DNA from 2 places in the Serratia sp. BNK-23 genome. Region 2 is predicted to be linked to the other one. Evidence: riboswitches for the same ligand, from Rfam matches in the RefSeq annotation. Region 2 holds a riboswitch; the other holds the start of a gene.
The links. A riboswitch is a leader RNA that binds a small molecule or an ion and turns the genes downstream of it on or off. The one in region 2 is predicted to bind thiamine pyrophosphate.
Positions count from the first base shown of each region.

Region 1: it holds a riboswitch for thiamine pyrophosphate, as region 2 does, so the genes downstream of both, thiB (thiamine ABC transporter substrate binding subunit) here and thiC (phosphomethylpyrimidine synthase ThiC) in region 2, are expected to answer to the same signal.

Region 1 is NZ_CP179900.1:4,231,625-4,235,266, forward strand. It holds gene sgrR (HTH-type transcriptional regulator SgrR) at 1-1,192, shown strand, start outside; TPP riboswitch at 1,230-1,348, shown strand; gene thiB (thiamine ABC transporter substrate binding subunit) at 1,406-2,392, shown strand; gene thiP (thiamine/thiamine pyrophosphate ABC transporter permease ThiP) at 2,368-3,642, shown strand, end outside.
Region 2 is NZ_CP179900.1:4,686,111-4,689,752, reverse strand. It holds gene thiE (thiamine phosphate synthase) at 1-96, opposite strand, end outside; gene thiC (phosphomethylpyrimidine synthase ThiC) at 89-2,032, opposite strand; TPP riboswitch at 2,147-2,271, opposite strand; gene ACMGF9_RS22300 (Rsd/AlgQ family anti-sigma factor) at 2,311-2,814, opposite strand; gene nudC (NAD(+) diphosphatase) at 2,916-3,642, shown strand, end outside.

The DNA.
Region 1 (3,642 bases), 450 kb from region 2:
AAATGAGGAAAACGGGGAACTGGAGTCCGATCTGTCTCACCATTGGCAGGCGTTGACGCCACTGCACTGGCGATTTTACCTGCGCCCGGCGATCCATTTTCATCACGGCCGCGAGCTGGAGATGGCGGACGTCATTACTTCTCTTTCGCGTCTGACCTCGCAACCGCTGTTCTCGCATATCGAGAGCGTCACCTCGCCGACGCCATTCGTGATTGACGTGCATCTGCGCAGCCCCGACCACTGGCTGCCCTGGCTGCTGGGCAGCGTGCACGCCATGATCCTGCCGCGCGAATGGCGCGAACTACCAGATTTCGCCCGCCATCCGATCGGCACCGGCCCCTATCGCGTAGTGCGCAATCTCCCCAGCCAGATGAAGATCCACGCCTTCGACGACTATTTTGGCTACCGGGCGCTGATCGACGAGGTGAATATCTGGGTGCTGCCGGAGTTCTCCGAAGAACTGGTGCATTCCGGCGTACAGCTGCAGGGCGATGAAACCGGCAACAACGAACTGGAAAGCCGGCTGGAAGAGGGCTGCTATTTCCTGCTGTTCGACCGGCGCTCCCCGCTGGCCGCCGATCCCGCCATTCGCAGCTGGCTGTGCGAATTGATCAATCCCATTTCGCTGCTGAGCCACGCCGGGCCGCTCTACCAACGCTACTGGTCGCCGGCGTACGGCCTGCTGCCCCGTTGGCACCACAACCGCGCGCTGGCGCAGCAGCCCAAACCGGCGGGGCTGACCGAACTGACGATGACCCACTTCAATGAGCATTCGGAGTTTCACGCCATCCGTCAGGCGATCGAGCCGCTGCTGGCGCAGCACGGCATCCGCCTGATCGTGCAAAGCGTGGATTACGCCACCTGGCACCAGGGCGACGCGCGCAGCGATCTGTGGCTTGGCAGCGCCAACTTCTATCTGCCGCTGGAGTTTTCGCTGTTCGCCACGCTGTACGAACTGCCGCTGATGCAGCATTGCATGAACGAAGATCTGGCGCAGGACGCGGCGCTGTGGCGCGCCAACCGTCTGCCGCTGGCGGAGTTCTGCCAGCGTCTGGTCAGCAACCACCAGCTGCATCCGCTGTTCCACCACTGGCTGCAGCTGCACGGCCAGCGCAGCATGCGCGGCGTGCGGATGAACACCCTCGGCTGGTTCGACTTCAAGTCCGCCTGGTTTGCCCCGCCGGAGACATAAGCGCCTTTCGCCCAAGTCGGTTAATCTTTACAATAGCGCCGTCTCAACGGGGTGCGGAGAGCCGGGCCGCGTAATAAGCCTGATTTTCCGCTGAGAGCACACCCGTCGAACCTGATCCGGTCAATACCGGCGGAGGGATTTGAGCCCAGCGAACCGGCGACGCCGCCTCGCCCCCTCAGATGCCCTTGCCCCCTTATTTTTCAGGAGTGCAACGTGGTCAAAAAATATCTGCCCTGCTTATTGCTGCTGTGCGCCGCGCCGGCGTTCGCCAAGCCGACGCTGACGGTTTACACCTACGATTCCTTCGCCGCCGACTGGGGCCCTGGCCCGGCGGTGAAAAAAGCCTTCGAGGCCGAATGCGACTGTGAACTGAAGTTCGTGGCGCTGGAAGACGGCGTCTCGTTGCTGAACCGCCTGCGCATGGAGGGCAAGAACAGCGCCGCCGACGTGGTGCTGGGGCTGGACAACAACCTGCTGCAGGCGGCGCAGCAAACCGGCCTGTTCGCGCCGAGCGGCGTCGATACCGCCAGGCTGACGGTGCCGGGCGGCTGGCAGGACGCGACCTTCGTGCCTTACGACTACGGGTACTTCGCCTTCGTCTACAACAAAGAAAAACTGAAGAACCCGCCGAAAAGCCTGCAGGAGCTGGTCAGCGGCGACCGCAACTGGAAAGTGATCTACGAAGATCCGCGCACCAGCACGCCGGGGCTCGGCCTGCTGCTGTGGATGCAAAAAGTGTATGGCGACAAGGCGCCGGCCGCCTGGCAGCAGTTGGCGAAGAAGACCGTCACCGTCACCAAAGGCTGGAGCGAAGCCTACGGCCTGTTCCTGAAAGGCGAAGGCGATCTGGTGCTCAGCTATACCACCTCTCCCGCCTACCACCTGATCGAAGAGAAAAAAGACCTTTACGCCGCCGCCACGTTCAGCGAAGGCCACTACCTGCAGGTGGAAGTGGCCGGCAAGCTGAAAGCCGCCAAACAGCCTGAGCTGGCCGAGCGTTTCATGCGGTTCATGGTGACGCCGGCATTCCAGAACACCATCCCGACCGGCAACTGGATGTACCCGGTGATCAACACCCCGCTGCCCGTCGGCTTTGAGCAGATGAACGTGCCGCAGACCGCGCTGCAATACAGCGCCGAAGAGGTGGCCACACAACGCGGCGGTTGGATCCGGGCATGGCAAACCGCCGTCAGCCGCTGATCCCCCGCTGGCTCTGGCCGGGGCTGCTGGCCGCCGGCCTGATCCTGCTCATCGCCGCGCTGGCGCTGGGGTCACTGTGGCGTCACGCGCCGGACAGCGACTGGCGCAGCCTGTGGCAGGACAGTTACCTGTGGCACGTGGTGCGCTTCACCTTCCTGCAGGCGCTGCTGTCGGCGCTGATTTCGGTGCTGCCCGCCATTCTGCTGGCGCGCGCGCTCTATCGCCGCCGTTTCCCCGGCCGGCAGTTGTTGCTGCGGCTGTGCGCCATGACGCTGGTGCTGCCGGTGCTGGTAGCGGTATTCGGCCTGCTCAGCGTCTATGGGCGCCAGGGCTGGCTGGCGACGCTGTGCGGCTGGCTGGGCGTCGAGTATGGTTTCTCGCCCTACGGTCTGCAGGGCATTCTGCTGGCGCACCTGTTCTTTAATCTACCGCTGGCCACCCGCCTGTTGCTGCAGGCGCTGGAGAACATTCCGGTAGAGCAGCGCCAGCTGGCCGCCCAACTGGGCATGAGCGGCTGGCAGCAGTTCCGCTTCGTCGAATGGCCGGCGCTGCGCCGCCAAATCCTGCCGAGCGGCGCGCTGATCTTCATGCTGTGCTTCGCCAGCTTCGCCACCGTACTGTCGCTGGGCGGCGGGCCGCAGGCCACCACCATTGAACTGGCGATCTACCAGGCGCTGAGTTACGACTACGATCTGGGGCGTGCCGCCATGCTGGCGCTGATCCAGCTGGGCTGTTGTCTCGGGCTGGTGTTGATCAGTCAGCGCCTGAGCCAGGCATTGCCGGTGGGGCATACCCACGCCCAGCGCTGGCGCAATCCGGATGACAGCCTGTGGCGACGCGTCGGCGATTTTCTGCTGATCGCCGCCGCACTGTTGCTGCTGCTGCCGCCTCTGCTGGCGGTGATCGCCGACGGCGCCAATCAGGCCATGGTCAGCGTGCTGCGCCAGCCGGTGCTGTGGCAGGCGCTGTTCACGTCGCTGCGCATCGCCCTCGGCGCAGGGCTGCTGTGCGTGGCGCTCACGATGATGCTGCTGTGGAGCAGCCGTGAGCTAAAACTGCGGCAACAGCTGCGCGGCGGCCAGGCGCTGGAGCTCAGCGGCATGGTGATCCTGGCGATGCCGGGCATCGTGCTGGCCACCGGCTTCTTCCTGCTGCTGAGCGATACCGTGGGGTTGCCGCAGTCGCCCTATGCGCTAGTGATCCTCACCAATGCGCTGATGGCGGTGCCCTATGCGCTGAAGGTATTGGAG
Region 2 (3,642 bases):
CTCCAGCAGGCGAGCGATCCATTCCACGCTGTCGACGACCGGGTAGAGCCCCAGTTTGTAGGGCGTCGCCGGGAAGGGCGTCGTGATATCAGTCATTGCTGGTCTCCTCCTGCAAATTGCCGGCGCTGTGATACAGCTCGCTGCCGCGGGCGCGGAACTCGGCGGACATTTTCTCCATACCGGTCAGCTGCACCTCGATCGGTTTGGCGGCCTCTTGGGCGGCGGCGTAGTCGCGCACCTCTTGTGAAATCTTCATCGAGCAGAATTTTGGTCCGCACATCGAGCAGAAGTGGGCGATCTTGCCGGATTCCTGCGGCAGGGTTTCGTCGTGATAGGCGCGCGCGGTGGCCGGATCGAGCGCCAGATTGAACTGATCTTCCCAGCGGAATTCGAAACGCGCCTTGGACATGGCGTTATCGCGGATCTGCGCGCCCGGATGGCCTTTGGCCAGATCGGCGGCGTGAGCGGCGATCTTGTAGGTGATCAGGCCCTGTTTGACGTCCTCTTTGTTCGGCAGGCCGAGGTGTTCTTTCGGCGTGACGTAACACAGCATGGCGCAGCCGAACCAGCCGATCATCGCCGCGCCGATGCCGGAGGTGAAATGGTCATAGCCCGGGGCGATGTCGGTGGTCAGCGGACCGAGGGTGTAGAACGGCGCTTCGTGGCAGTGTTCCAGCTCTTCGGTCATGTTGCGGCGGATCATCTGCATCGGCACGTGGCCCGGGCCCTCGATCATCACCTGCACGTCGTATTCCCAGGCGATTTTGGTCAGCTCGCCCAGCGTATGCAGTTCGGCGAACTGGGCTTCGTCGTTGGCGTCCTGAATCGAGCCGGGGCGCAGGCCGTCGCCGAGCGACAGCGAGACATCGTAGGCGGCGCAGATCTCGCAGATTTCACGGAAGTGCTGATAGAGGAAGTTTTCCTGATGGTGCGACAGACACCATTTGGCCATGATCGAGCCGCCGCGCGACACGATGCCGGTCAGGCGTTTGGCGGTCATCGGCACGTAGCGCAGCAGCACGCCGGCGTGGATGGTGAAGTAGTCGACCCCTTGTTCCGCCTGTTCCAGCAGCGTATCGCGGAACATCTCCCAGGTGAGGTTTTCCGCCACGCCGTTGACCTTCTCCAGCGCCTGATAAATAGGCACCGTACCGATGGGCACCGGGCTGTTGCGCAGGATCCATTCGCGGGTTTCGTGAATATAGCGGCCGGTGGAGAGATCCATCACGGTGTCTGCGCCCCAGCGGGTGGACCACACCAGTTTCTCCACTTCTTCTTCGATCGACGACGTGACCGCCGAGTTGCCGATATTGGCGTTCACCTTCACCAGGAAATTGCGGCCGATGATCATCGGCTCCGCCTCCGGGTGGTTGATATTGGCGGGAATGATAGCGCGGCCGGCGGCCACTTCCTGGCGCACGAACTCCGGCGTGATGTTGTCCGGCAGGTTGGCGCCCCAGCCCTGGCCCGGATGCTGGTGGCGCAGCACCTCGCCGCGAATGCGTTCGCGCCCCATGTTTTCACGGATGGCGATGAATTCCATCTCCGGGGTGACGATGCCGGCGCGGGCGTAGTGCAACTGGGTTACGCACTTGCCCGGCAGCGCTTTGCGCGGCAGCGGCAGGTGTTCGAAACGCAGGTGATCGAGACCTTCGTCCGCCAGCCGCTGCTGGGTGAAGCCGGAGCTGGCGCCGCTCAGGGTGGCGGTATCGCCGCGTGCGTCGATCCAGCCGGCGCGCAGCTTGGCCAGGCCGGCGTGCACGTCGAGCTCGGCCTGTGGATCGCCGTACGGGCCGGCGGTGTCATACACCGGGATCGCCTCGTTCTGTTCATACTGCGGGTTATCTTTGCTGCCGCCGACCAGGGTCGGGCTGAGCTGAATTTCACGCATCGGCACCTGGATATCGCGGCGCGAACCCTGCAGGTAGATGCGGCGTGAGTTTGGGAAAGCCATGCCTTGCAGGGTGTCGATAAACTGCTGGGCGGCTTCGCGTTGCGCTTTACGGGCGCGCGGTGGATTAACGTTAGACATAGCAAGTTCCTACCAGTGTGTTGGGTTGGGAAAGTTGCTTGTCTGGAGCTCGGAGGGAGTAATGATGGTGGCCGATAAGGCAGGGCGCCCGCAAGGGGAAGGCCGTGTCTGTGGCGATAGATTACTCTTGTTCCCTTCGCGGGTATTAACCCGATCAGGTTCCGCGGATCCCGAATTAACGGTCTCAGCCTGGCTGATTCGATGAACAAATCAGGCGCTAGGCACTCCGACAAGATGCCCCCCAGTATAGGAGGGATAAGAAAAAAAACTATAAAATTTTAACGCGCCGGATCCAGCGCCTGGTCCGGCAGCGGTTGCTGCGTGGCTTCCGCTTCCAGCAGGATCAGCTTATCTTCCAGCGCAAAGCGCGCCGCCAGCGTTTCGCCGATATCCGACAAGGCCTGATGGAATTCCAGACAAACCTCCTGATCGATATCCACTTCGGTATAGCGATCGTGGAACGCCATGATCTGTTCGGTATTGGCCCATAGCTTGGGGTAGATGTTCACCGCCAGCGACATTTTCGGACTGGCTGCGCCTTCCACTTGTTTGATAATTCTGTCATAGATATGAAAATGCCCTGCGGAGAGGTAATCCACCAGGTTATGGCAAAAGTTCTCCAGCGCTTTTTCATTCAGCGGCGTATGCTTTTCTTTATTCGGTTTGAGGCCTACCAGCGTGCAGTAGGCGACCAGCAACTGCTTGCGGGCCTGAAGCCATTGATCAACTAATTCATTACTACCGCCAACGCGCTGAGTCAGCCTTTCCAAACGGTTGAGCATGTTTGACTCCGTGTAAGTAACAAAAGTAACCGGTAAGTTATTAAAATGTAACAAAGCCGATTTGTAGAGTGCCAGTGAAGCTGAGGTTGTGCAACAACGATATGGAACTTGCATTAACGGGCAATGAAAACGGCTGGTGGATCGTCAGCCATGAAAGCAAACTTTGGTTACCGAACGGTGAATTGCCGTCGGGGACCGCCGCCGCCCTCGGGCTGCAGGGCCACATGGCGCGCACCATCGGTGAGTGGGAGGGCGCGCCGGTCTGGCTGGTGCGCCAGGCGATGCCGCGGGAGATGGGGTCGGTGCGTCAGTTGTTGGATCAGGATCGTGGTCTGTTCCAGCTGGCCGGGCGCGGCGTGCAGTTGGCGGATTTCTACCGCTCCCATCGCTATTGCGGCTACTGCGGCCATGAGATGCACCTCAGCCGCACCGAAAGCGCCTGCCTGTGCGGCCATTGCAAGGAGCGCTACTACCCGCAGATCGCGCCCTGCGTGATCGTCGCCATTCGGCGCGACGATCAGATCCTGCTGGCGCAGCACGTGCGCCATCGCGGCGGCATTCACACGGTGCTGGCCGGTTTCGTTGAAGTGGGCGAAACGCTGGAGCAAGCGGTAGCGCGCGAAGTGATGGAAGAGAGCAATATTGAAATCAAGAACCTGCGCTACGTCACGTCACAACCCTGGCCGTTTCCGCACTCGCTGATGATGGCCTTTATGGCCGATTACCACCAGGGTGAGATTCGTCACGATCCCAAGGAGCTGCTCAATGCCGGCTGGTATCGTTACGACCAACTGCCGCTGTTGCCGCCGCCCGGCACCGTGGCGCGCC